2 regions of the Bradyrhizobium sp. USDA 3262 genome follow, and region 2 is predicted to be linked to the other one. Evidence: riboswitches for the same ligand, from Rfam matches in the RefSeq annotation. Region 2 holds a riboswitch; the other holds the start of a gene.
What was found. Region 2 has a riboswitch for ZMP and ZTP ahead of ACVWYP_RS29335 (bifunctional 5,10-methylenetetrahydrofolate dehydrogenase/5,10-methenyltetrahydrofolate cyclohydrolase). Riboswitches for the same ligand answer to the same signal wherever they lie in the genome.
Positions count from the first base shown of each region.

Region 1: another riboswitch for ZMP and ZTP. It lies ahead of ACVWYP_RS27100 (serine hydroxymethyltransferase); the one in region 2 lies ahead of ACVWYP_RS29335 (bifunctional 5,10-methylenetetrahydrofolate dehydrogenase/5,10-methenyltetrahydrofolate cyclohydrolase).

Region 1 covers NZ_JBSSCT010000001.1:5,780,989-5,792,953, reverse strand. The annotation lists partial or broken gene ACVWYP_RS27135 (ComEC/Rec2 family competence protein) at 1-539, shown strand, start outside; gene ACVWYP_RS27130 (hypothetical protein) at 536-763, opposite strand; gene ACVWYP_RS27125 (hypothetical protein) at 909-1,337, opposite strand; gene lexA (transcriptional repressor LexA) at 1,595-2,299, opposite strand; gene ACVWYP_RS27115 (molybdopterin molybdotransferase MoeA) at 2,542-3,753, opposite strand; gene ACVWYP_RS27110 (HAD family hydrolase) at 3,780-4,406, opposite strand; gene ACVWYP_RS27105 (hypothetical protein) at 4,799-4,954, opposite strand; gene ACVWYP_RS27100 (serine hydroxymethyltransferase) at 5,026-6,297, opposite strand; ZMP/ZTP riboswitch at 6,334-6,419, opposite strand; gene ACVWYP_RS27095 (YybH family protein) at 6,552-6,998, opposite strand; gene ACVWYP_RS27090 (winged helix-turn-helix transcriptional regulator) at 7,103-7,795, opposite strand; gene ACVWYP_RS27085 (response regulator transcription factor) at 8,009-8,671, opposite strand; gene ACVWYP_RS27080 (sensor histidine kinase) at 8,668-10,089, opposite strand; gene ACVWYP_RS27075 (DUF2380 domain-containing protein) at 10,316-11,245, shown strand; gene ACVWYP_RS27070 (amino acid ABC transporter substrate-binding protein) at 11,383-11,965, shown strand, end outside.
Region 2 covers NZ_JBSSCT010000001.1:6,224,576-6,236,540, forward strand. The annotation lists gene ACVWYP_RS29300 (alkane 1-monooxygenase) at 1-758, shown strand, start outside; gene ACVWYP_RS29305 (LysR substrate-binding domain-containing protein) at 802-1,164, opposite strand; gene ACVWYP_RS29310 (class I SAM-dependent methyltransferase) at 1,050-1,820, opposite strand; gene ACVWYP_RS29315 (SANT/Myb-like DNA-binding domain-containing protein) at 1,988-2,359, opposite strand; gene ACVWYP_RS29320 (hypothetical protein) at 2,604-2,897, opposite strand; gene ACVWYP_RS29325 (zinc-ribbon domain containing protein) at 3,116-3,601, opposite strand; gene ACVWYP_RS29330 (MaoC/PaaZ C-terminal domain-containing protein) at 3,759-4,211, opposite strand; gene ACVWYP_RS29335 (bifunctional 5,10-methylenetetrahydrofolate dehydrogenase/5,10-methenyltetrahydrofolate cyclohydrolase) at 4,341-5,204, opposite strand; ZMP/ZTP riboswitch at 5,220-5,299, opposite strand; gene ACVWYP_RS29340 (hypothetical protein) at 5,517-5,927, shown strand; gene ACVWYP_RS29345 (hypothetical protein) at 6,049-6,573, opposite strand; gene ACVWYP_RS29350 (hypothetical protein) at 6,788-7,426, opposite strand; gene ACVWYP_RS29355 (VOC family protein) at 7,688-8,071, shown strand; gene ACVWYP_RS29360 (hypothetical protein) at 8,087-8,518, opposite strand; gene ACVWYP_RS29365 (GrlR family regulatory protein) at 8,756-9,106, shown strand; gene ACVWYP_RS29370 (PAS domain S-box protein) at 9,210-11,891, opposite strand.

The sequences.
Region 1 (11,965 bases), 440 kb from region 2:
AGCCGGACGTGCTGGTCTCCGGCGACGGCCGCAACGTCGCGGTGCGCGGCGGTGACGGGCGGCTGCATTTGATGCACAGCGCCAAGGATGCGTTCCTGGTCAAGGAGTGGCTGGCGGCGGACGCCGACGCGCGGACCGCCACCGATGCGTCGCTCGGCGAGGGCGTCTCCTGCGATGCCGGCGGCTGCGTGGCCCAGGGACCTGGCGGCGCCTTCGTCGCGCTCGCGATCCGGCCGGAGGCGCTGGCGGACGACTGCGAGCGCGCAGGCCTGATCGTGACGGCGCGGCCGGCGCCGCAGGGCTGCGCGGCATCGGTGATCGATGCCGAGCGGCTGCGCCGCCACGGCGCGCTGGTGCTGCGACGGATCAGGGACGGCTATGCCGTCGATGCGGTGAAGCCCGGCGGGATCGACCGGCCATGGTCGCCGGCGGTTCCGGGCGACGGCGAGAGCGAGACCACGCTGCGCGCGCCCGGCGCCGCGCCGCGGCCTGCCGTGGACGCGACGCCGGCCGAGACCGATCTGCAGGGCGATGATTAGCGGTGGTCCGGTGAGGGGCCGCTCGGCAGCTCGAACAGGCCGAGATGGTATTCGTCGGAATCGGGGCCGGCGTCGGGCTTCTTGACGAGGGTGAAGGAAGCCTCGGGAAATTGCTCCCAGACTTTCAGGTCGTCGGCCGTCACCGTCAGCCAACCGAACCGGAACATGTAGCGGCCCGGTTCCGTGACGCGTCCAGCCTTTTGCCATGTGACCTTATCGACCACCGCGCACGTCCTCCGTGCCCGATGATGCGCCAAGGCGCCGGCCGACGCAAATCTCCCCATGCGCCCCGGAAGCGGAAGTCCGGGGTCGCCCGAAATTGCTTAGGTCATTCGCCGCCGAACAGCTCATTCCGCGGCGACGATGCGCTCAACCCAAAAACAGCGTTGCGAATGCGGAGGGCCGCCGCTCCACAACCTTCGGCTTCTGCTCGACCGGCGGATGCAGCGCCGGCAATTGCAGCACGCTGACGCGCTGTCCCTCGACCAGCTGGGTCACCAGGACATGGCTGCCGTCGGGGAATTCGACCGCGTCATGATGCCGATCGGGCACGTCGGGCTCGACTTCGTTGAACACGCCGACGCGATAGTTCAGCGTCTTGGTCCAGATCCAGCGGCTGTCGTAGCGAACGTTCTCGGCGAAAGCGAGCTCGGTGCCCGGCAGCATGCAGACCGCGACAGTGGGATCGTTCTCCGAAGCAAAGCCGCGGGTCGACGTGCCGCGGAACGTCGTCGTGATCAGCGTCTCTCCGACAATGGCGGGGCGCGATGCCACGGCGTGCAGACTATAGTCACACATCGGATGGCTCCTCATTTCGAGGTAGCGACCCGTGCCTCTCCTTGAGGCATTAGGGCCTCTACCAGAGTGGACGATAGCGAACGAGCTTCTGCTCGTTTCTGGGCGATTGTACGACTGGTCCGAGACCGCCTCCGATCACAAACACGCGACGCTGCGCGAGAGGTATCGGAGCGCATCGGGCAGGCCGTACGCTACACTATCATGCAAGGAACGATCCGACGTGTTGCTCGTTCCCGGCCGCCGCAAGTATTTGCAATTCAGTATTTGCGATAAAGGCCGATCAGCTTGCCCTGGATGCGGACCCGGTTCGGCGGCAGGATGCGCACTTCATAGGCGGTGTTGGCCGGCTCGAGTGCGATCGATGCGCCGCGGCGGCGGAAGCGCTTCAGGGTGGCTTCCTCCTCGTCGATCAGCGCCACCACGATGTCGCCGGTATTGGCGACGTCGTTGCGCTGGATCAGCGCCATGTCGCCGTCGAGGATGCCGGCATCGACCATCGAGTCGCCGCGCACTTCGAGCGCATAGTGCTCGCCGGCGCCGAGCATGTCGGGCGGCACGCTGATGGTGTGGCTGCGGGTCTGCAGCGCCTCGATCGGCGTACCGGCGGCGATCCGGCCCATCACGGGGACCGCGACCGGACGGTTGCCGTCGTCCTCGGCGATCGGCGGCGTGCTGGCGCGCCGGCCGAGGGTGCCTTCGATGACGCTGGGCGTGAAGCCGCGGCGGCCGTTGCCCCCGCCGGCCGAGAGTTCGGGCAGCTTGATGACCTCGATGGCGCGGGCGCGGTTCGGCAGGCGGCGGATGAAGCCGCGCTCCTCCAGCGCAGTGATCAGGCGGTGGATACCGGACTTCGAGCGCAGGTCGAGCGCATCCTTCATCTCGTCGAAGGAGGGCGGTACGCCGGCCTCTTTCAGACGTTCATTGATGAAACGCAGAAGTTCGTACTGTTTGCGCGTGAGCATCTCGAGTATCCCCCGGTTGATAGCGTCGTTCGATTCCGAGACTCTTCTGGTGGGGCCTGCAGGCGGGGCCTGACCTCAGGAGCATGTGCTCGTTGCACCTGCTTCCACCCGGCTTCCCGATTGTAGACACCAGTACTCGAAACAAATCATGAACGGACACTATATGTTCGATATGTGTTCCGCAACCACTTAATTTCCGGTGAACGGATCAGGCAACGCACAAGCGGCGGGGCGCAAAAACCCTATTCGGGCAGTGTCAGGATCTCGCATTCGCTGCCTTTGACGGCCGCAGCCGCGAACGGCGGACGCACGAGAAGTGCCCGTGCCGCAGCGAGATTCCCGAGCAGCGACGAGTCCTGCTGCGTCACCGGCGTCGCGATCAGCGTGCCGTCCTCGCGCGCTTCGAGCCGTGCACGCAGATAGTCCTCGCGCTGGTCGTTGGCGGCGAGGTCGCGGCCGAGCAGGGCGCTCGTGCGGCGATGATGGATCACTTCCCGGCCGCTCAGCGCCCGAATCAACGGCACCAGGAACAGGAAGGCGCAGACATAGGACGACACCGGATTGCCGGGCAGGCCGATCACCCGCATCGCATCGAGCCAGCCATGCATCATCGGCTTGCCGGGCCGCATCGCAATCCGCCAGAACGTCATGTCGACGCCCTCGGCTTCCAGCGACCGCTTGACGAGATCGTGGTCGCCGACCGAGGCGCCGCCTGTCGTGATGAGGACGTCGGCGCCGGCCTCGCGCGCCCGGCGAATGCCGGCCGTGGTCGCCTCCACCGTGTCGGCGGCAACGCCGAGGTCGACGGTCTCGGCGCCCTCGGCGCGCGCCAGCGCCCGCAGCGCGTAGCCGTTGGAATAGACGATCTGGCCGGGGCCGGGCCGCGAGCCCGGCATCACCAGCTCGTCGCCGGTCGCCAGCACCGCGACCTTCGGGCGGCGGCGCACCGCAAGTTCCGGATAGTTCATGGCGGCCGCCAGCGACAGCGCGCGGTCGGACAGGCGGCTGCCGCCGCTGAGCAGCACCTCGCCCGCGCGGAAGTCGACCCCGGCCGGGCGGATGTGCCGTCCGACGCTGGCGGCCTCCGTGATCGTGATGTGGTCGCCGTCGACGGTGGTGTCTTCCTGGATGATCACCGCGTCGGCGCCATTGGGGATCACGCCGCCGGTGAAGATCCGCACCGCCTCGCCGGCGCCGACCGTCCGCTCGAACGGCCGGCCGGCGGCGACTTCGCCGATCACCTTGAGCCGGGCCTTTAGATCAGCCGCATCGGCGGCGCGCACCGCATAGCCGTCCATCGCCGACATCGGCTGCGGCGGCTGGGTGCGCAGCGCGGCGAGGTCGTGCGCCAGGGTGCGGTGGTAGGCGGCATCGAGCGCGATCATCTCCTCCGGCAGCGGTTCGGCGCCGGCGAGGACGGCGGACAGGGCATCGGCAACCGGCATCAGGGCCACGCTCAGAGCTCCTCAATTCCTCATGTTCAAATACCAAGTGCGGTCAAAGCCCTTGCCACGTCATCCGTCGACGTCACGTGGATAGCATGAAGGCCGCGCGCCCGCGCACCTTCGATATTGGCGGCCAGGTCGTCGAAAAACAGGATCCGCGACGCCGGCACGCCGATGGCTTTTACCACATGATCGTAGGCCTCGGCGTCGGGTTTGCGGAAGCCGATGCTCGAGGACAGGAAGACGTTGCGGAAATGGCTGAGCAGCTCGGCATGGGTGACCGAGAAATGCGCGACATGGGCCGGATTGGTGTTGGAGAAGGCGTAGAGCGGCATCCGCTCGGCGGCCGCCGCGAGCAGCGGGGCGATGCCCGGCATCTCGCCGGTGAAGATCGCGTTCCAGCCTTCGAGGAACTGGGCGTCCGTGATGTCGATGCCGAGCGTCAGGCGCAGGCTTTCGAAGAACGCCGCGTCGTCGATCCGACCGATCTCGTGATGCTTGAAACTGTCGTCGACGACAAAGCGGGTGGCGAGCTCGGCGGGCGCACAGCCGGCATGCTGCGCCCAGTGCGCCATCACCTTCTCAAAGTTGATGTCGAGCACGACGCGGCCGATATCGAACAGCAGCACGTCGACGGAGTTGGGAGAGAATTGCGAGGTCATTGCATGAAACCGTGTACGAGAATTGCGGACAGGCGGCAATGTCCTCGATTTCAGTGACGGGTGTGTGGATTGTACGTGGCGTTGCATTCATCGCGAGACTGTGCCCGCGCGCACCACCGTCGTCCCGGCGAAGGCCGGGACCCATACGCCGCAGCGGGTGTTGAGAACGGGACGCGTGTCGTCCCAGCATCGTTCAACAATCAGCATTTGTGGTTATGGGTCCCTGCTCCCGTGCGCAATTGCGCACTAGGCAGGGACGACACCCAATATAAGTCGTCGTTTGTGGGTCGGGCAACTCAGTGGCACGCGCCAGCTTTCAGCGCACCAAGCGACTTGATGCTTGCCGGCGGCTTGATGCCAGCCGGCGGCTTGGTGCCCGCCGGACGTGGCTCTCACAGCCTGGACAGCGCCAGGCCGAGGTAACCGATCAGCGCACCGGTGCTGAGAATGATGACGACGAGCGCCTGTTCCGAGCGTGCTTGCAAGGTTTTCCGGGTCACGGCGTTGGACGCTCCGTCTTCGAGATCATGCGGTCCAACGAACAGCATCAATTTCCGTTCCGGTCCTTCCCCCGGGAACCTTCACGACCTGCCGAGTGACGCGAATGCGGCTGGGCCGCCTATGAGGGCGGCGCGATCCCCGGAACGGGGAAAGCGCGGCACATCTCGACGCTGTTCGACCTCAGTCGCTTGACGACCGCTGCATCTCCCTTCGATCGGAGGGACTCCACAATGAGTTCGGCGATGAGGCGCATTTCGGGCTCGCCCATGCCGCGCGTGGTCGCCGCCGGCGTCCCGAGGCGAATGCCGCTCGGCTTGAGCGGCGGACGCGGATCGTCGGGAATGATCTGCTTGTTTGCGGTGATCCCCACGGTGTCGAGGATGTTCTCGGCCGCACCGCCGTCCACGCCGACGCTGGCCACCGTATCCACAACCATCATGTGATTGTCGGTTCCGCCGGTGATCAACGTCATGCCGCGTTCCATCAACGCTTCGGCCAGGACCTTCGCGTTGCGCATGACCAGCCTTGCATAGGCCTGAAAATCGGACGTCGAAGCCTTCTTCAGCGTGACCGCGGTTCCGGCCACAACGTTCATGTGCGGACCTCCCTGCAATCCCGGGAACACCGACGCGTCGATCTTGCCGGCGAACTCCCGGCGACAGAGAACGATGCCGCCGCGCGGCCCGCGAAGCGTCTTGTGCGATGTCGTCGTCATCACGTCGAAACCCGCATCGAGCGGATTGCGCAAGGCGTTGCCGGCGATCAGGCCGCCGTAATGGCTGACGTCGGCCATGGTCAGTGCACCCACCTCACCGGCGATGCTCTTGAAGGACGCATAATCCAGATCGCGCGGATAAGAGCTGTAGCCGCACAGCACCAGCTTCGGGCGGACGTGCCGGGCCATGGCGCGGAGCTCATCGAAATCGATGGCGCCGCCGTTTGACGGCTGCGTCTTGTAGCGGGCGAAGTTGAAGAGCCGCCCCATGTGCGACACGGGCGCGCCATGGGTGAGATGGCCGCCGTGTGACAGGTCCATCGCCAATATCGTATCGCCGGGCTGCAGCAGGCCGAGATACACGGCCTGGTTCATTGGCGATCCGGACAGAGGCTGAACGTTGGCATGTTCGGCGCGGAACAGCGCGCACGCTCGCTGTCGGGCAAGGTTCTCTATCTGGTCGGTAAATTCCTGGCCGCCGTAATAGCGGCGTCCCGGATAGCCCTCGGAATACTTGTTGGTGAACACCGATCCGAGCAGCTCGAGAACCTCGGGATAGGTGTAGTTCTCCGACGGAATCAGCTCGACGCCGTCTTGCTGGCGGCGCTCTTCGCCCTCGAGCGCAAGGGCAACTTCGGAATCGTTGAGGTGGAGTTCATTGCGGAATGACGGCATGGTCCGGGCTCCCTAAGACGCTGGATCATCAGCTGAACGGGTTGCCCAGGCGAACGGCCATAGAACCCTTCGCGCTTCACCGTGGTCAATTCCACGTAAGCTCGCCAGTCGCGCGAGGGGCGAATGAGCCTGCGAGCTCATCGCGAGCAGAAGGCTATTCAATCCTCGGCGGTCCCGCAAGGGTTCCATAGCTGGCAGGGTTCCATAGCTGGCGTCGCCGGGAGGCTGACTGTGTAGCAGTAGCACCCGCGAATCTATTCCTTGACGAAAATGTGGGACTTTATCTTCCACTGCCCGTCGGGTTGGCGTTCAAGCAGTCTCACGGTGCTGCCAGAAATTGGCGCCGCCTTCTCATTTACCACTAGCGTGGCCGTGAAATGCGAGGTGGTGTAGGCGTAGTTTCCCATGGACAACACATCGACCAGCTCAACCTTGTGCTCTCTGACGCTTCTTCCCCGCCCGGCAAAGAAACTACGGATTGCCAAAGGGCCGGTGACCGGCTGCGCACCGGGCGGCATCAATCTGCCGTCAGCGGTATACAATGGAAGTAGGGCATCGAAGTCTGCGTTGTTGATGGCGGCATCCCACTTGGCAGCCACAGAGGAAAGTTCGTCGGCAAGTGGGTCTGCTGCTGCATGACCAACGCAAGCACAAGTGAAGATCAAAAGCAGGGCGTATGAAAGAAGAGAAGGGCGGCTCATCCTTGCCTCCTTTAGCTGAGATGCTCAGCGCATGAGCGCATTCGCAAACGCTACAGCTGGGGGAAGCAGGGTCACTAGTCCAAAAAGTGGACTGGAGGTGTCTTTCAGCTAGCTAAGACTTGCCCCGCGGCCGCAGACGCCTCACTGGCATATTTGCTACGTGGAAACCAAGCCCGCATGCTGTTCACAAGATGCTTAGGACCGTCGATCTCGATTTTGCCGAGCTCACGCGCCCGTAGCAGCGGCATCTCGTCTACGAAAATCTGCACAAGCGTCAGCAGACTCGCATAGAGGCTGATATCGACCTTGAAGCCGGGGTCATCCCAGCAGAGATCGGCTTCCTCCTTCTTCACAACAAACCACCAGCGCTTCGGCCGAGCGTCCGCAATCTCAATGTACAGCACGAAGTCGCATGGAATGTGCCTTAGATCGAACGAACGGCGCATATTCCACATGAGCCGGCCCGCGTGGAGTTCGTTCGGTGTGAGCTGGCTGCGAGCCCATTTGTGGCCCCAATAGCCCATTGCATCGATAATTGGCCTGGCTTCCCTGGCCGCCTGGGTTGGATGGTACTCCCAATGCCCGTTGTCGCCTGGTTGGCGTGAGACTAGCCCGGCCTCTTCTAGAGTTTGCAGGCGCTTGGAGAGGAGGGTCGGCGACATCTGTGGAATGCCGCGGCGAAGCTGGTTGAAGTGGCGGGACCCCAGCAGCAGTTCGCGGAGCAAGAGCGGGGTCCACCGCTCCGTGAGAATTTCCGCAGCTTTGGCTACGGGGCAAAATGATCCATAGCCTTTCATGACGAGAACTTTAGCATCACGAGGGCCACCAAGGTAGTCCAGTCTCTGGACTATGGTCCCAGGCGCGCCAGTATCGAGGCTCTCCTGTTACGCCTGGTACGCGACTTTCTCGGGACTCGGCCATTCGACGATGCGGCTCGATGTTCGGTTTGCCCGGAGGCAAATGCGGCTCGATTTACCGGTACGCGGCCTCGCTGGCGCCGCCACGGAGGCTCAGCGTTCGCCGAGGTCGGTCTGCGTCAGGATACCCTGCCGCAACGCGAGGCGGACCAGCTCGATATCCGTGCCGACGCCGAGCTTGTCCTTGATCAGGGAATGCAGGTTCGCGACCGTCTTCGGGCTGAGGTGCAGCGCCTCGGCGATCTCCTCGGTGGTGTTCTCCGCGAGCAGCATCCGCAGCACCTCGAATTCCCGCGCGGTCAGGAGGTCGGCAGCCTTCCTCTCGCCGGCAAGGTGGCTGAGCGCGAGCTCGTGGTCGATATCCGGGCTGATCGCGATCTTGCCCGACAGCGCATCCATCACGGCGTGCACCAGCGTCTCCGGCGGGCTGGTCTTGGTGACATAGCCGATCGCGCCGGCGCGGATCGCCTGCACGGCAAAGGCCGCGTTCTGGTGCATGGTGAACACCAGGATTTTTGCGCGCCTGTCCCACTGCCGGAGGCGGCGGATGGCCTCGATGCCGCCGATACCGGGCATCGACAGGTCCATGATGACGAGGTCGGGCCCGGTCTCCTTGTAGAGGCGGTAGGCCTCGACGCCGTCGGAGGCTTCGGCGACGACGCAGAGGCCCGGCTGCTTCTGCAGCATCGCCCGGTAGCCCTCCCGGACGACGGCGTGGTCGTCGACCAGCATGATGGTTCGCGCCGCATTGCTCATGCCGCGCGCTCCACCGGTGCGGCCTCTCGGCTGGCCGCGACGGGAACGATGACGCGGAGCGAGGAGCCGCTGGGCTGTCCGGTCTCGAAGCTGAGCCGCCCGCCCAGCGCGGCGACCCGTTCGCGCATGCCGAGCAGGCCGAGGCCGGACTTGAGCTGGGGATCGCCTTGCGGATCGCCGGGCTGGCCGTCATCGTCGATCGCGAGCACGATCGCGCTGCCGCCGCCGCCAGGCGGCGCCTCGCGCATCTCAAGCCGCAGCATCACGCGCGTGGCGCCGGCATGCTTGGCGGCGTTGGTGAGCGCCTCCTGCACGATGCGGTAGAGATTGGCGCTGACGGAGGCGGCAAGGCGCTCGAACGATCCCGATATGGTGATCTCGAACCGCGGCTGTCCCCGGCTGCGGCCGTTCCAGCCGGCGACCAGACCCTCGAGGCTGGCCGCAAGTCCGAGCTCGTCGACATCGGGCGGGCGGAGCCGGAAGAGGGCGCCGCGCAACGTCTCCATCATGTCGGTCGCGGTCCGCGCGATGCCGTCGCATTCGGCGAGCAAAGGCTGGCAATCCGCCGCCGCGGTCTGGCGCGCCGAGGCGGCGAGCGCACGGATGGCGGCCAGCGACTGCCCGAACTCGTCATGCAGCTCGCGCGCGAGGTGTCGGCGCTCCTCATCCTGCACCAGGATCAGTTTCTGCGTCAGCGCGTTGCGGTCGGAGAGCGCGGCGGCGAGGCGCTCGGCGAGCTGGTTGAAGACGTCGCCGATCGCCGACAGTTCGGCAAGATCGAACGCTGGCAGGCGCGCGGCGAGGTCGCCTGCTGCGATCCGCTCGAGCCCGTCGCGGATCTGCCGCGTCGGACGCAGCGCGCGCGCCAGCGCCGCATAGACCAAAGCGCAGAGCAGCGGCAGCGCGATCATGAACACCGCCATCAGCCGGCCGGCATCGTGCCAGGCCTCGGCGGTCGGCACCGCCGGATCGATCCAGGCCACCGCCTCGCCGATGGCGTTGCCGCGCGAAACCACCTGCCGCACCGCCTCGCGGCCGGGATCGAACAGGCGGCGATAGAGAGCCGCGAAGGCCAGCGGCGGCGCGGCCGTGTCAGTCTGCGCGCCGCCGCAGAAGCGTTGGCTGATCTCGCCGCTATTGCTGCGAAAGGCAATGCACAATCCCGGCGTCATGACCGTAGCGGCAACGCTGTCGAGATCGGGAAAGTCGGAACGCGCATTGTTCAGCCACTGGATCTTGCTCTGCTGCAGCTCCAGCGTCTTGGCGGCGACATCGGCAACCGCCGCGATCCGCCCGCGCACCGAGCGGTCGGCCTCGATCAGGAAATAGCCGGAGATGACGGCAAAGCAGAGCGTCGAGACGATCGCCACGCGCAACGTCAGCCGCAGTTTCAGATCGCTTCCGGACCAATTCCACATTGGCGTATCCTCAAGATCGCAGACGAGCCTCAGTGCGCGATCGCGGGCAGGGCCGTCATGCACATTAAACGGCAGAACGGAGCCGCCGAGAAGCGCCGCTATGGGCGCGGACCATCGTCGTGAAATTTTCCCGGCACCAGGCGGGAGGCACTCCGCTGCGGCGCTGAGGCCCGCCGGCCTAGGCTGAGGCCGACCCGCCCGCGCCAGCAGCTGAAAGGCCCCAATCATGCGTCAGTCCCGTCTCGTTGTGCTCTCTGTTGCCTTGATCGGCCTGCTGGCCGGAATCTGCCCTCTGCGCGCCGAGACCGGCGCCGCGACGGTACTCCCGCCTGGCGTCAGCATCGACGATTTCGGCTATGTTGATACGTCGGGCGAGGTGATCGACCAGACCGCTGCGCACCAGAGGCGGCTGGATGCGTTGATGCGGACGTTGCGCGCCGATGTCGCCGCGGAGCCGCACTATCGCCTGGTGCCATCGACGGCGCCCGCGGGCGAGGCCCGGATCAAGGTTATCGGCGGCGTGCAGAAGATGAGCACGCTGATCCAGTGGGCCAAGGTGGCGGTCATCGACGTCAGCGCGAGCCAGGTGCTCTACGAGAAGCTCTACACGTTTCGCGGCGACACTGACGAGGCATGGGACCACGCGGCGATGTTCGTGTCGCGCGAGGTGCGCCGCGCCCTTGCGGCCGCGCTGCCGCCGACCGCCGCTGCGGCGCCGATCGGGCTTGCGGTGTTCGAATTCGAGCTTGAGGATACCTCGGCGGCAACCGCGTCCGGCCCTGCCGGCTCCGATGCAGCCTATCTCGCCGATGTCACGAAGGGCGTGCGTGACCGGCTTGCGCAGTCGGGCCGCTACCGCCTGGTCGATACCGGCAGTGCGACCGAGGAGCCCGTCAAGGCACATACGCTGCGCGACTGCGACGGCTGCGAGGCCGCGATCGCGCAGCAGCTCGGCGCCGATCAATCGCTGATCGGCGTAATCAGGCGGGTCAGCCGGACCGAATACACGGTCGGCTTCCAGCTGCGCGACGCCCGCAGCGGCGCGGTCGTCTCACGCGGCGACAGCGGCCTGCGGATGGGCGCCGATTATTCCTGGACCCGGGGCGCGGTCCGCCTGGTCGGCGACCGCCTGCTCGAGGGCGGGGCGCAGCGCTAGGGATGCGTCGCGGCCGCGGCTGCAACTCTGGCAGGCGGACCATAGCAAAGTGCGATAGCTGCTAGACACACCGTCATCTGGCTCCGGGCTCATGCGTGCGCTATCACCGCCGTCTGATCACCGCACAGGAGCCGCCGATGCGTTTGCCCGCCATCCTCTTCGCTCTCACGCTCGCCGCAAGCCCCGCGGCGGCGGAGGAGCCGTCGGGCACGCTGCAGAAGATCAAGGAAACGAAGAAGGTCACGCTCGGCTTTCAGGAGGCTTCCGTTCCCTTCAGCTATCTCGACGACAATCAGCGGCCGATCGGCTTTGCGCTCGACATCTGCCTGAAGATCGTCGATGCCGTGAAGAAGGAGCTCGGCGTATCTGACATCGCCGTCGACTACCTCCCGGTGACCTCGTCGAACCGCATTCCGTTGATGGTCAACGGCACGATCGATCTGCATTGCTCGGCGACCACCAACAGCGCCGACCGCCAGAAGCAGGTGACCTTCACCAACACGCACTTCCTCAGCGCGACACGCTTTGCCGCCAAGAAATCCGCTGGGATCAACACGATCGACGATCTCAAGGGGAAGTCCGTCACCGCTGTTGCGGGCTCGGTGAACCTCACGCAGCTCATCAAGGTCAACACCGAACGCAAGCTCGGCATCAACGTCCTCCCGGCCAAGGACCAGGCCGAGGCGTTCCTGATGCTGGAGACCGATCGCGCCCAGGCCT
Region 2 (11,965 bases):
TCAATGGCGGCGCGCTGCTGATCGGGCACGAGCTCGGCCACAAGGCTGACAGGCTCAACATCCTGTTCGGCATGCTCGCCAACTGCGCGGTCGGCTACGCGCATTTCCGCGTCGAGCACAATCGCGGCCATCACACCTGGGTCGCAACCCCCGAGGACCCCGCCAGCGCGCGCTTCGGTGAATCGATCTATGCGTTCGCAACGCGCGAACTGCCGGGTGCGTTCAAGCGCGGCTGGCGCAACGAGGCCGAACGGCTGACCCGCCGCGGCGAGCCGGTCTGGTCGGTCAACAACGAGATCCTGCAGGGCTTCGCGCTGACGCTCGTCGTCGCGGCGATCCTGATCGCGCTGTTCGGCTGGAAGGTCGCGCCGTTCATCGTCGCGCACCATTTCCTCGGCTGGTACGCGCTGACCCAGGCCAATTATGTCGAGCATTACGGGCTGCTGCGCGAGAAGCTGCCGAACGGCCGCTACCAGGCCGTCGAGCCGCGCCACTCATGGAATACCAACCACATCGTCTCGAACCTGATGACGTTCCACCTGCAACGTCACTCCGACCACCACGCCAACCCGATGCGCCCGTATCAGTCGCTGCGCGACTTCGACGACATCCCGCGGCTGCCGAACGGTTACACCGGCATGTTCGGGCTGGCGGCGATCCCGCCGCTCTGGTTCCACGTGATGGATCCGAAGACCCTGGCCTGGGCCGGCGGCGACAAGAGCAAGTTGAACCTCGGCGATCGGCCCGCGAGTTCATGATCGCGGCGATCGCCTGCCGTCGCCATGCGATCGTTGGTCGTTGTCACTTGCCGTGATGCCGGAGCGCGTCGACAATGACCTTGAACGCCGGTGAGTTTTGACGGCCACTCGGGTAGTAGAGGTAGTACCCGGAGAACTTCGGCGACCAATCGTCGAGCACCAGTTGAAGAAGGCCCGATGCAACGGCGTCAGTCACTGTCTCCTCCGGCACGTAGGCGATGCCGTAGCCCGCTATTGCGGCCTTGACCATCGGCTGGGTGAACATGCTGTTGCCGTGCCGCCTTATCCGGGTCAGCGCCGTTTCATGGCGCCGATGCCGAGGAATGAGCCATTGATCGACGGATACTGGCTGGTGAATTCGAACGTATCGAAGCTGGGCGCCTCGAACTGCTTCAGCGCCTTCCAGAGCAGCGTGGTATCGGGACAGGCCTGGGAATGGATGTCATGATGCACGATGATGCGGGCGTGGGAACGCACCAGCAGATGATCCTGTAGCGCGCCGCGCAGGCTGTGATCGCCGTCGATAAAGACGAAGTCCGGCTTCAGCCGGTCGACATGCGCACCGACCAGCGGCGAGGTTGAAAAATCCTGCAAGTAGATCGGCTCGATAGCGGCCTGCTGCTGCAGCAGATCGAAATAGGCCGAGATAAAGGGCGTCGGCGCGATCGGATCGAGTGCAATCACGGTCTTGAGGTCGGCGCCGCTGTTCCTCAGCCACTCCGTCACCAGGATGAACGTGCCGCCCCAGCGGCAGCCGATTTCCATGTACGAGGAGACGCCGGACGCATTGCGCGCAAGCCATGCGAGGTACGGTGCGAGCTGGTTCGGATATTGCCAAAGGTGGAGGCCCTTGCCGAAGCTCTGCGCCAACTCCGGCGGCTGCTCGTGAAGCAGTTCGTCATTGAGCCCCAGCGCCGGGATGAATTCGCGTTCGAGGAAATTCACGTCGGTACGCTGGGCCGAGGTCAATGCGCCGATGGTACCGATCGCCTCGCGGACGAAAGGCGCAAGATCGGCGAAACGCTGGTATCGGTCGGCTTGGGCTTGCTGGGCGTTGAGCATCGGGGCAATCAGATCGGAGGGCGGACGGGAGACCGCTGGTCGTCGCGCCTCCAGTCATTGAACGGACCAGGCAGCCGTCTCGGGCGCAAAATCTGCGTTCGGTGTCGAATAGCCGCCCGTTCGCACGGCGCCGGGCCAGTGCTTCGAACGCGCAAGCTGCTCCGCTCTCACCCGCTCGGAATCTTCCGCCGCACAGCCTCCACGCCGGCATCGGTCACGTTGTATCTGCGCCCCATCTCGGGGACGATCCAGCCCTTCTCGATCATTCCGGCAATGGTGCTCGGCCCGACGCCCGCGGGAAACGGACGGCGGTTGCGGATCGCGTCGATCGCGACCCGCTCGAGATGGGTGGCGACATGCGACGGGCGCGCGCGAAACGCCTTTGCCATGATCAGAACCGACAGGACCTCGGCGCGCCGGCGCACGGCCGAAGCGCTGCGGGTCAGTTCGTTGCTGATCTCGAGAGCGTTCTTGCCGGCCCTGGCGAGTTCCCTGAGCTTCTCGTCCTCGTCAGGGCTCCAGCGCCGCACGATCCCCATCTGCCCCTCACCGCCTGGATACCCATCTCAAACCGATGCATACGCAGGCGGCTCTGATTTGCCATGTGACTTTCGGCACCTCTTGATGCGACGTCGGGGCTGTCGCCATCAGGACGGCCGATCGCGGGTGCCGCGCGATGCAGCACAAAGAGCATGATCCGATTGAATCGGATCATGCTCTCAATCCCCTTGCTTGGTGGCGTTTTGCTTGCGCGAACCGGTATCCACTTCGCGCTGGAACGCTTCAGTGCTTGCTGGGTTCAAGCGCGATGAGCACGCCGGTCGGCTCGGGCTCGTGCGGCCGAAGCGACGTCAGCTCCGGATCGCTCCACTCGGCGAGACTGACGACCTCGCCCGTCTGCCCCGGCATGTCGGAGGTCTGGGCCGGTTCGAGCACCTTGAGCCCGCTGGTGTCGACGAAGAATGTGTGCTCACCGAACACGCTGTTCAGTTGCGCCACGGCCGGGTGATCGTCCGGAAGCACCTGGGCATTCAGTTGCGTCATGGTCTGCTTGACTTGCGTGGAATTGAGTTTCATCCGCTGCTCCTTCTCGTTGGTTCCGGCCGCGATGGTTTCCTTGACAGGTTGACAAGTTTCCTTGGCTGGTTCCTCCCCGCCCGCACCCCACATCGGGGGCTTCTAGGTCTCGAACCAATCAGGCAACGAAACGTTCCGCACGCGCGACGGATTGACCGCCTGCGCACTGGTTCCCCGCGTGTCAGATGTGAAGTGCGACTCTGAAGTCACGCCCATCGCTACGAGACGGGAGGCTTCTTCCTTGCGAGTCCTTCTAGATGCACGCGGCGTGCGGCGGATTTGCGCGCGCGCTCTCTGGTGCGGCAGGCCCGGCAGCGCACCGCCCCGGTAAATACATCGCCCTTGGCGGTCTCGTACCACCATTTCTGCTGCAACGGCGTCCAGACCTCGGCAACGCCGCAGTCCTTGCAGACGAAGGGCTCCGGTCGATAGGTTCCGCGCAGCACGAAATCGGGAGTCGAATAGCTGTTCGATGGCGCGAGCCGCTTCGTATCCACGGCAACCTCGTCGCGCGCCAGGGCAATTTTGTAGTCGCGAAGCCGTTGCCGTTCAGCGGCGCGTTGCGTCTGTATGCGGCGCCATTCCTCCGCCTTGCGCCGCCTGGCTTCGATCTCTCCGTGCGTCTGCTTGCTGCGTTTCACGGCGGCACATCCGTCTGGGTCGAATGCCTTCGGCGCATCGACGAAGTAAATACCGGGCAGCATGGCTCGTCGATGACGACGTCATTGATACGCTGCTGTTCTGCCGCCAGCCTGTCATACTTGCCGCAACATTGCGCCACGACAAGATCGCGTGCGGGAAACACCTAGCGGCGTTGGCCGCCGTCCGAGGCGGATGACTTCGGGATCCCCGTCAGCCGAGCTACGCCCGCCCCTGCTCCGCCGGCTGCATGTGGATCAGCGCGTCGAGCACGAGGACAAGAACGGGGCGCTGCTCGTCGTTGACCAGCTCCGTCTTGAAGATCACGACGGCGTCGCGCCGCTCCGGCCTGACGGTGATCTTCTGGATCCGGGATTGGCCGGTGAGCGTGGCACCGGGCCGAACCGGGCTCGGCAGGCGAATCTCGAAGCTCCGCCCGACGATCCCCGCCACCTTGGTCCAGATCGCCTCCACGACGAGCCGCTGATAGATCGCAATGGTGTTGAAGCCGCTTGCGATCAGGCCGCCGAACGGGCCCACTGCCGCGGCGACGGGATCGGTATGGATCGGCACCGGATCATATTTCCCGGCGAACTCCAGGATTTCGGCCTCACCGATCGTGTAGCTGCCAAGCTTGAACGTCTGGCCCTCGGTAAGATCTTCCGCATACAGCATCGCCCGCCTCCATCTGTCGCGCGATGCTAGACCAATGGTGCGGGCTTTCCATTACCCCGGACGTCATGAACTTCGCGCGCGATACGCGAGCGACACCCGCCGCTCGCGTATCGCCGCAGGCACCCCACGCTATTGCAGCCGGGCCGCCCTCGCCTTTGCGGCCTTCACCGTGTTTTCCATCAGGCAGGCGATCGTCATCGGGCCGACGCCGCGCGGCACCGGCGTGATCGCGCCGGCGACCTGCACCGCCTCGTCGAACGAGACGTCGCCGCACACCGCATAGCCGCCGTCCGGCTTCTCGACGCGCGTGGTGCCGACGTCGATGACGATGGCCTGCGGCTTGATCCAGTCGCCGCGCACGAGGCCGGCCCTGCCCACCGCGCTCACCAGGATGTCGGCCTCGCGGCAGATCCTGCTGATGCCGCGGGTGTGGATATGGGTCTGGGTCACGGTCGCGTACTCCTGCAGCAGCAGCGCGGCCATCGGCTTGCCGACGATGTTGGAGCTGCCGATCACCACGGCATGGGCGCCGGTGAGGTCTGGCAGGGTCGATTTGATCAGCCGGAGACAGCCGAGCGGCGTGCACGGCACCAGCGCATCGTCGCCGTGAAACAGCCGGCCGGCGTTCAGGGCGTGCAGGCCGTCGACGTCCTTGGCGGGATCGACCGCCGCCATCACGCGCAATGCGTCGATATGCGCGGGCAACGGCAGCTGCACGAGGATGCCGTCGATATCGTCGCGCGCATTGAGCGCCGCTACTCTGGCAAGCAGATCGGCCTCGCTGGCATCGTCCGGCAGGCGTGCGACCTCGCCGCGCAGGCCGAGCCGTTCGGCCATCCTGACCTTGCTCTGCACATAGATCTGGCTCGCCGGATCACAGCCGACCAGCACGACCGCAAGCCCCGGTGCGCGGGGCAGCCGGTCGAGTTCGCCAGCAATCTTGTCGATGACAATTTGGGCATGTGCATGCCCATCGAGAATGTTCGCCGTCATGGCACCTCCGTTTCGAAGCGGTGCCCAGGCGCGCGGCGTTCAATCTCTGCGCTCCCCGATGGTGGTCCATCCAAGCGCCAGTCGCGCAGATGGCGTCGTCATAGCCGCCCCGCCAGGCAAAGGCAATTCACGCTCTCCCGCGGGTCGAACGGCGACGAATTGCCCTCACTTTTGCCGGTGGATCGGTGCCGGGCGGATCGCCTCTGGGGGTAGGATTCGGGCAAGACTTGCGTTAAGTCTCGGCGCTTGCCGGGCTTTTCCGATCCCCGGCGCCATCCTTCCGGTCATCACGCCATTTCGGACATTTTCGACATGAGACATATCATCCTCGCGCTGGCGCTCTTCTGCCCGGCTGCCGCGCTTGCCCAGGGAACCACGCCGGCCCCCGCCGACGCAGACAAGCCGGCGGCGGCGACCTCGCAGCCGATGGTCGGCGACAAGCCGCTGGTCCAGGTCGGCAAGAAGTCGGCCGCCAAGAAGGGCGAGAAGCCTGCCACGCCCGGCAAGCCGCAATCGGTCGCCCAGAAGCTTCAGGCCTGTCAGGACATCGACGACGCCACCAAGGAACGGCTGATCTGCTACGACGAGATCTTCAAGCCGCAGCCGAAGCCGAAGGCCACCCCGGCCAAGGGCGTCAACGATTGCCGCTTCGTGAAGGAAGAGGACGAGCGGCTGACCTGCTACAACGGCTTCGCGGACAAGATTCCGCGCCTGCCGCGCTAAAGGTAGCGAGCGGCGCTCGGACGCCGTCCCGGATCCGGCCACCCGCCTGATCGCGGACATGAAAAAGCCGCCGCAAGTGTTTGCGGCGGCGGATTGATTGCCGGCTGCGGGCGGTCCTTTCTTACCAGGTGCCGAAGCCGCCGAAGAAGCCCATGCGCTGCTGCTGCGCGACGCGGTAGGGCTGATACATGCCGGGCTGCGCCAGCCGCATCGGCTGCTGGGGATGGGCATGGTAGCGCGCGACCTTGCGCTTCTTCGGCGCCTGAGGCTGGGCCTGCGCCGGCTGCTCGGCCGGCTTTGCCTCGGCCGCGACCTTCTGCGCGTCAGCCTTCTCCGGCGGAATGAACTGGGCGAACGTATTGCGGACACGGGCTTGCGCCGACGCGTCACCCGAAGCCGACGGGACGGCCGCGGCGACCGCGTTGACCTGCGCCGGAACAATGGTCGGCAAATTGGTGTCGTAGACCACCCGCTCGGGCAATTTCTGGGTCGACTTGATGCGCACCATGGTCTTGTCGACGCCCGGCGACGACAGGCCCTGGTTCTGACCGGCGACCACGGCCTCCTGCGGCACGATGGAATTGACGACGAAGAGCAGCGCGAGCAGCACTCCACCAACGAACAGGAAATAACGCGCCACAGGCATTTTGGTAGCTCCCCCCGCGCAGCGGGCGCGGTTCATCTCGGCGCGACGACATCAGTCATCGCGCGGGCGATCTCATCGTCTGCGCATGATCACCCGGACGCGGTCCGCGCTCCCGGGTCGTTCGCTAACGGCTGGTTTATTAGTTAGTTCCTATCCGGCCGTTACGGTTCACCCGGCAAGTCAATTCGCGGTCACTTTTTCGGGATGCCGGGAATTAAAGGCGGCTCGCCGTCACGACCGAACATTTCGCCTTGTTTGCGTTAACATTGACGAACCCGACCAACATCCGCGAATAGGTCTTGCGGCTTTTCATGGCGATCGTGTCGGAGATCAGCCGCTTGCGCTCGGTCAGCGGCCGACCGTCCCGACGGATGAAGGCGCAGGCGATCTCGATATCCTTGACGGCGAAATCATTTGCATTGCGCAGCGTCAGGGTGACGAGCGCCTTCGAACCCAGCCCGCCCCGCCGCCACGATTGCGAGGCGATCCGCAGCTTGTCCAGCGGCGACCTTTCGGCGCCAGGCCCGGACGGCCTGGCCTCCTCTGCCCCCTGTGGGGCGGTGGCCACGCCGACGGTGGTCGGCTCGTCCGCCGGTGCGGCCAGCGCATCCCGCGCGGCCTGATTTGTGATTTGGGCGGGTTGCGCGCCGGTCGAGGCGTTCTGCGCGGTGCGGACGATGCTGGACGACACCGGCCAGACATCCTGGTCTCCGGCGTCGCTCGGCTCGGGGAGCATGAACCAGGCGGCAATCCCACTGAGCGCAATCAGCGGCAGCAGCAGGCTGGCGTAGAAGCCGCCCTCACCGAGACGTCCGGCGGCCAACCTCCGAAACGACGCCAAGCCGATCCGCATCGTCGTGCCCTCACCCTGGCGACCTGATCGGGCCGCCCCCACACAGAGAGGAAGCCGCACCGCGCGGCTTCCGGGGCGGCCGCAGGTCGAGCGGCCACGCGAAGACAATCGCTGACGGCCGCAATGGTTTCATTCCGGGACGACAATCTTGCGGCCCGCAGCACGGAGGGATGGCCTCACGGTCGGGCGCTCGCTAAGTTCGCGCCGCCCGAGAGCGAGTGCCGCGCGCCGAAGCGGCGCGAGAACAACAAGGAGATCGCAATGCCTGTCGTCACCTGGGACCACGTCCACCTGCGCAGTCCCGATCCCGAGGCCACCGCGACCTGGCTGCGCGACATTCTCGGCGGCGAGATCATCCGCGGCCCCGGCCGCATCGACGTCCAGCTCGGCGGCGCCAAGGTGTTCATTGCGGAGGTGACCCAGGGCGACGGCGTCAACGCCGCGCCGGTGACGCCCTATCAGGGGCTCGATCACTTCGGGCTCACGGTGAAGGACATCGACGCGGTCGCGGCCGAGATCAAGGCCAAGGGCGTCGAATTCACCAAGGAGCCGACCACGATCCGTCCCGGCGTGCGGATCTGCTTCATCCGCGGCCCGCAGGGCATCTCGATCGAATTGCTCGAGCGCGACCAGAAATACGTGTGAGCCACGCGTGCGGCGCTAAGTCATGCTGCCTGGCATGAAGCAGCGGATCGTCACGCCCATGTAGCTCGGAATCGGCCAGACCATGGCGCGACCGACCCGGTTGGGCTCGGTGACCACGGCCTCGTCGGGGACATCGATCCAGGCCCCGTCGAGGCGGACACGATAGTGCCCGTCCTTGGATTCCCAGTCGACATCGCTGACCGCTGTGCCGTCGGCATCCGAACAGCACGGCCCTTTGCCGCTGCGCAGGCCGTCGAACCATTCCTTCAGCGGCGAATTGGCGTAGCGGCCGTCGGGATCGCGCGCCTGCGCGATTCGCACGGCCGCGACCAGCACCAGCGTTATCAACCCGAGGAATACGATGACGTGGCCCGCATGACGGGCCGAAGTTCCATTGAGCCTGCGAGGGCGTGCCCAATGGCCACCGGATTCAATCCAGTCAGACATGTGTTTGCTCCAGCACTCACCGGCCAGTGCAACCAGAGCTATGCATTTCGCGGGCCACTTTGATTCGCGCGTACGGTCCGCTGTCATCGCGCCGTCACACTGCCTGGCAGGAACCGAGGGTGTCACCCGAACGCAGGACACCCGGGAATCAACCTGCCGCATTGCACGAGGTTGCTCGCTTTGGCATAAAAAACCAACTGGCTTGCCGTGGGCGCGGCGGCCAGCAATCGGGACGTCATGAAGAACGGACTTTACTCAATTCACGTCACCCTGCTGGACGGTCGCGTCGGTAAGGGCAGCGGCGTCATTCTCTTCCGCGACGGCCAGATTCTGGGCGGCGACGCCTATCTCTACTACACCGGCAGCTACACGGTGAAGGGCGACGCCTTCAAGGGCGAGGTCCTTGTGCAACGCCACACGACACCGCGCGACACCGACAACCCGCTGTTCGGCGGGCCTGCGCCCGTCGGCATCGGCGTTTCCGGCACCTTCACCGACAGCCGCGGCACCATGAGTGGGACCGCACTGGTCGGCAAGGCGAGCCTGATCTTCGGCGCCACGCTGCACAAGCTCGCGGATATCAATTAGCGGTGTGAAACCATCAGACCCGTCATCCCCGGGCAAAGGCGAAGCCTTTGCGCGGGGATGACGGATCGAGCGCGAACACGTGGTTGGCCACTACGCTTCGTGCCTACTCCGCGGCCTGCTCCAGTGGCGCGACGCGCGGCAGGATCATCTGGATGCGGGTGCCGTTGCCCGGTGCGGAATCCAGCGAGAGCCGGCCGCCGAGCCGCGTGGTGACGATGCTGTAGACGATGTGCAGGCCGAGCCCGGTGCCGCCCTGATCGCGGCGCGTCGTGAAGAACGGATCGAAGGCGCGGCGGCGCACGTCGAGGCTCATGCCGCAACCATTGTCGGCGAAGATCACCTCGACATTGTCGCCTCCGGCGGCGTGGACCTGGATCTCGACCTCGCCGGCCTTACCGTCCGGGAACGCATGCGCGACCGCGTTGAGGAACAGATTGGTCAGCACCTGGCCATACGGTCCCGGATAGGAGTTCATGATCAGGTTCGGCTCGCAATCGATGTTGAGCGTCAGGTTGTGCTTGCGCAGGCCGGGCCGCAAGCTCATCACCACCTGCTCGGTGAGATCGCCGAGGTCGAAGGTGCGCTGGTCGGAATAGTTGCGGTCGGCGGCGACCTGCTTGAACGACTGGATCAGCTCCGCGGCGCGGTTGAGATTGGCGACGAGTTGCGAGGAGGCATCGCGCGCCGTGTTCAGGAAGTCGTTCAGGCTGGAGCGGCGCAGGTCGCCGCGATCGACCTGGGTGGCGAAATTCGCGGTCTTGCGCTCCAGCGCGGACGCCACCGTCAGGCTGATCCCGACGGGATTGTTGACCTCATGGGCGACGCCGGCCACCAGGCGGCCGAGCGCGGCGAGCTTTTCGGCCTCGATCAGCGAATTCTGGGTTTCCCGCAGATTGCGCAGCGCGGCCTCCGCGGAATCCCGCGCCTTGCGCATCTCCTGCTCGGAGCGCTTGCGCTCGCCGATGTCGAGCGCGACCGTGACGATGTTCTCGATGTCGCCCTGCGCGTCGAGGATCGGCAGCTTGTTGACCAGCCACTGCCGCATGTTGCCGGCGACGTCCTTGTACTCCTCTTCATAGAAGCCGAGCTCGCGGCGGGCCGACAGGACGCGCTTGTCGTTCTCATCGGTCTTGGCCGCGCCGTAGCGCGACATCAAATCGCCGGTGGTCTGGCCGATCGCGTCCTGCGGCTCGATGCCGAAGATCCCCGCCATGTAGCGGTTCATCAGCACGTAGCGCAGGTCGCGGTCCTTGACGTTGATGACGGCGGGCACCGTGTCGATGACCATCTGCAGCAGCCGCCGGCCTTCGGCGATCGCGTCTTCGGCGCGCTTCTGGTCGGTGATGTCGCGCACCGTGCCCTCGTAGCGGACCACCTCGCCCTCGTCGTTGCGGACGACGGTCGCCGAATCGGACAGCCACAGCACCGTGCCGTCGCTCGCGCGCACCTGATACTCGTAGTCGCGCACCACGCCATCGCGCTGCATCAGCTGCTGGTACTGCTCGCGCGCCGCCGGATCGACATAGACGGTGGTGGCGATGTCGTCGATGCCCTTGATCAGATCCTGCGGCGTTCCATAGCCCATCATCCGCGCCAGCGCCGGATTGGCGTTGAGCAGCGCGCCGCCCGGCGTCGTGACGTAGATGCCCTCGACCGACGCCTCGAACAGCTTGTGGTAGCTCTCCTCGGCGAGCCGCTGCTCGGCGAGCGCACGCAGCGCCGCCTCGCGCGCGCTGTCGGCGTCGACCAGGGTCTGGCGGAACACTTCGGCAGCGCGTGCGATGTCGCCGATCTCGTTGTCGAGGTCGGCGCCGGGAATGAACGCGCTCTTCTCGCCGCCCGCGACCTTGCGGATCGAGCCCGCGATCCTGGCGAGCGGGCGGACGGTGCGGCGAACCACCAGCACCGACGCGAACAGGCCGATCAGCACGCCCGCCGTGCCGAGCACGATGCTCTGCCATTTTGCTTCAGCCAGCGTCCGGGCAAAATCGCGCGACAGCACGTGGCCGCGGCGAGAGCTGAGCTCGCGGAGCAGCTCGGTGACCTTCTGGATCAGCCGGCCTTCGGCGCCGAGCACCTCCTTGTCGATGTCGGCGATCTGGCCCTCGCGCACCGAGACCGCGATGATCGCCTCGGCATAATTGTCGACGGCGCCGCGCAGCGCGGGATCGGAGATGGTCATCGCCCGCATGCTCTGCGCGGCCTGCTCGGCGGCGGACGTGTTGTGCGCCAGCAGCGCGGTGGCAATCCGGCTCTGGGATTGCGACAGCGCATTGGCCAGCGCCGCATCGTTGCTCGCGGCGACCGCCTTGTCGAAGGCGTCGCGCAGCGGCGGCAGCCCGGCGACCAGCTCGGCTCGGCGACTGAGCAGCGCCGAGATGCGCTCGATGCCGTTGCGATAGGTCGCCAGACGCTGGGTGACGCCGTCGATCATGTCCTGCTGCTCGGGCGCCAGCTTGATGCGGGTCTTTTTCAGGATCTCGCTCAGCGACTGGGCCGCCTCCGCGACCTGGACCGACTGGCTGCCCGGCTCGGTGACGAAATCGCGCGCCGCGAGCCGCAGCTCGTTCATGCGGCGGTCGATATCCTCGGCGATGTCGCCGACGCTCTGCAGCCGCTGCAGCTCGGCGAAGGTCGTATCGATGTGACGGATCGCGATCACGCTGGCGGTGGATGTGATGATGATCACAGCCAGGACCAGCAGGAAGCTGCCGAACGTGAGCTGGCCAATGGAGAGGGAGAACGCACGCGGCGCTTGCGAATTCGGCGTCAATTCAGCGGTCATGTCATCAAGGCCGGGGTCCAATGGGCTCCAATATACGGGAAATTACGGGTTTTGGGGAAACATGCTGAAGGGCC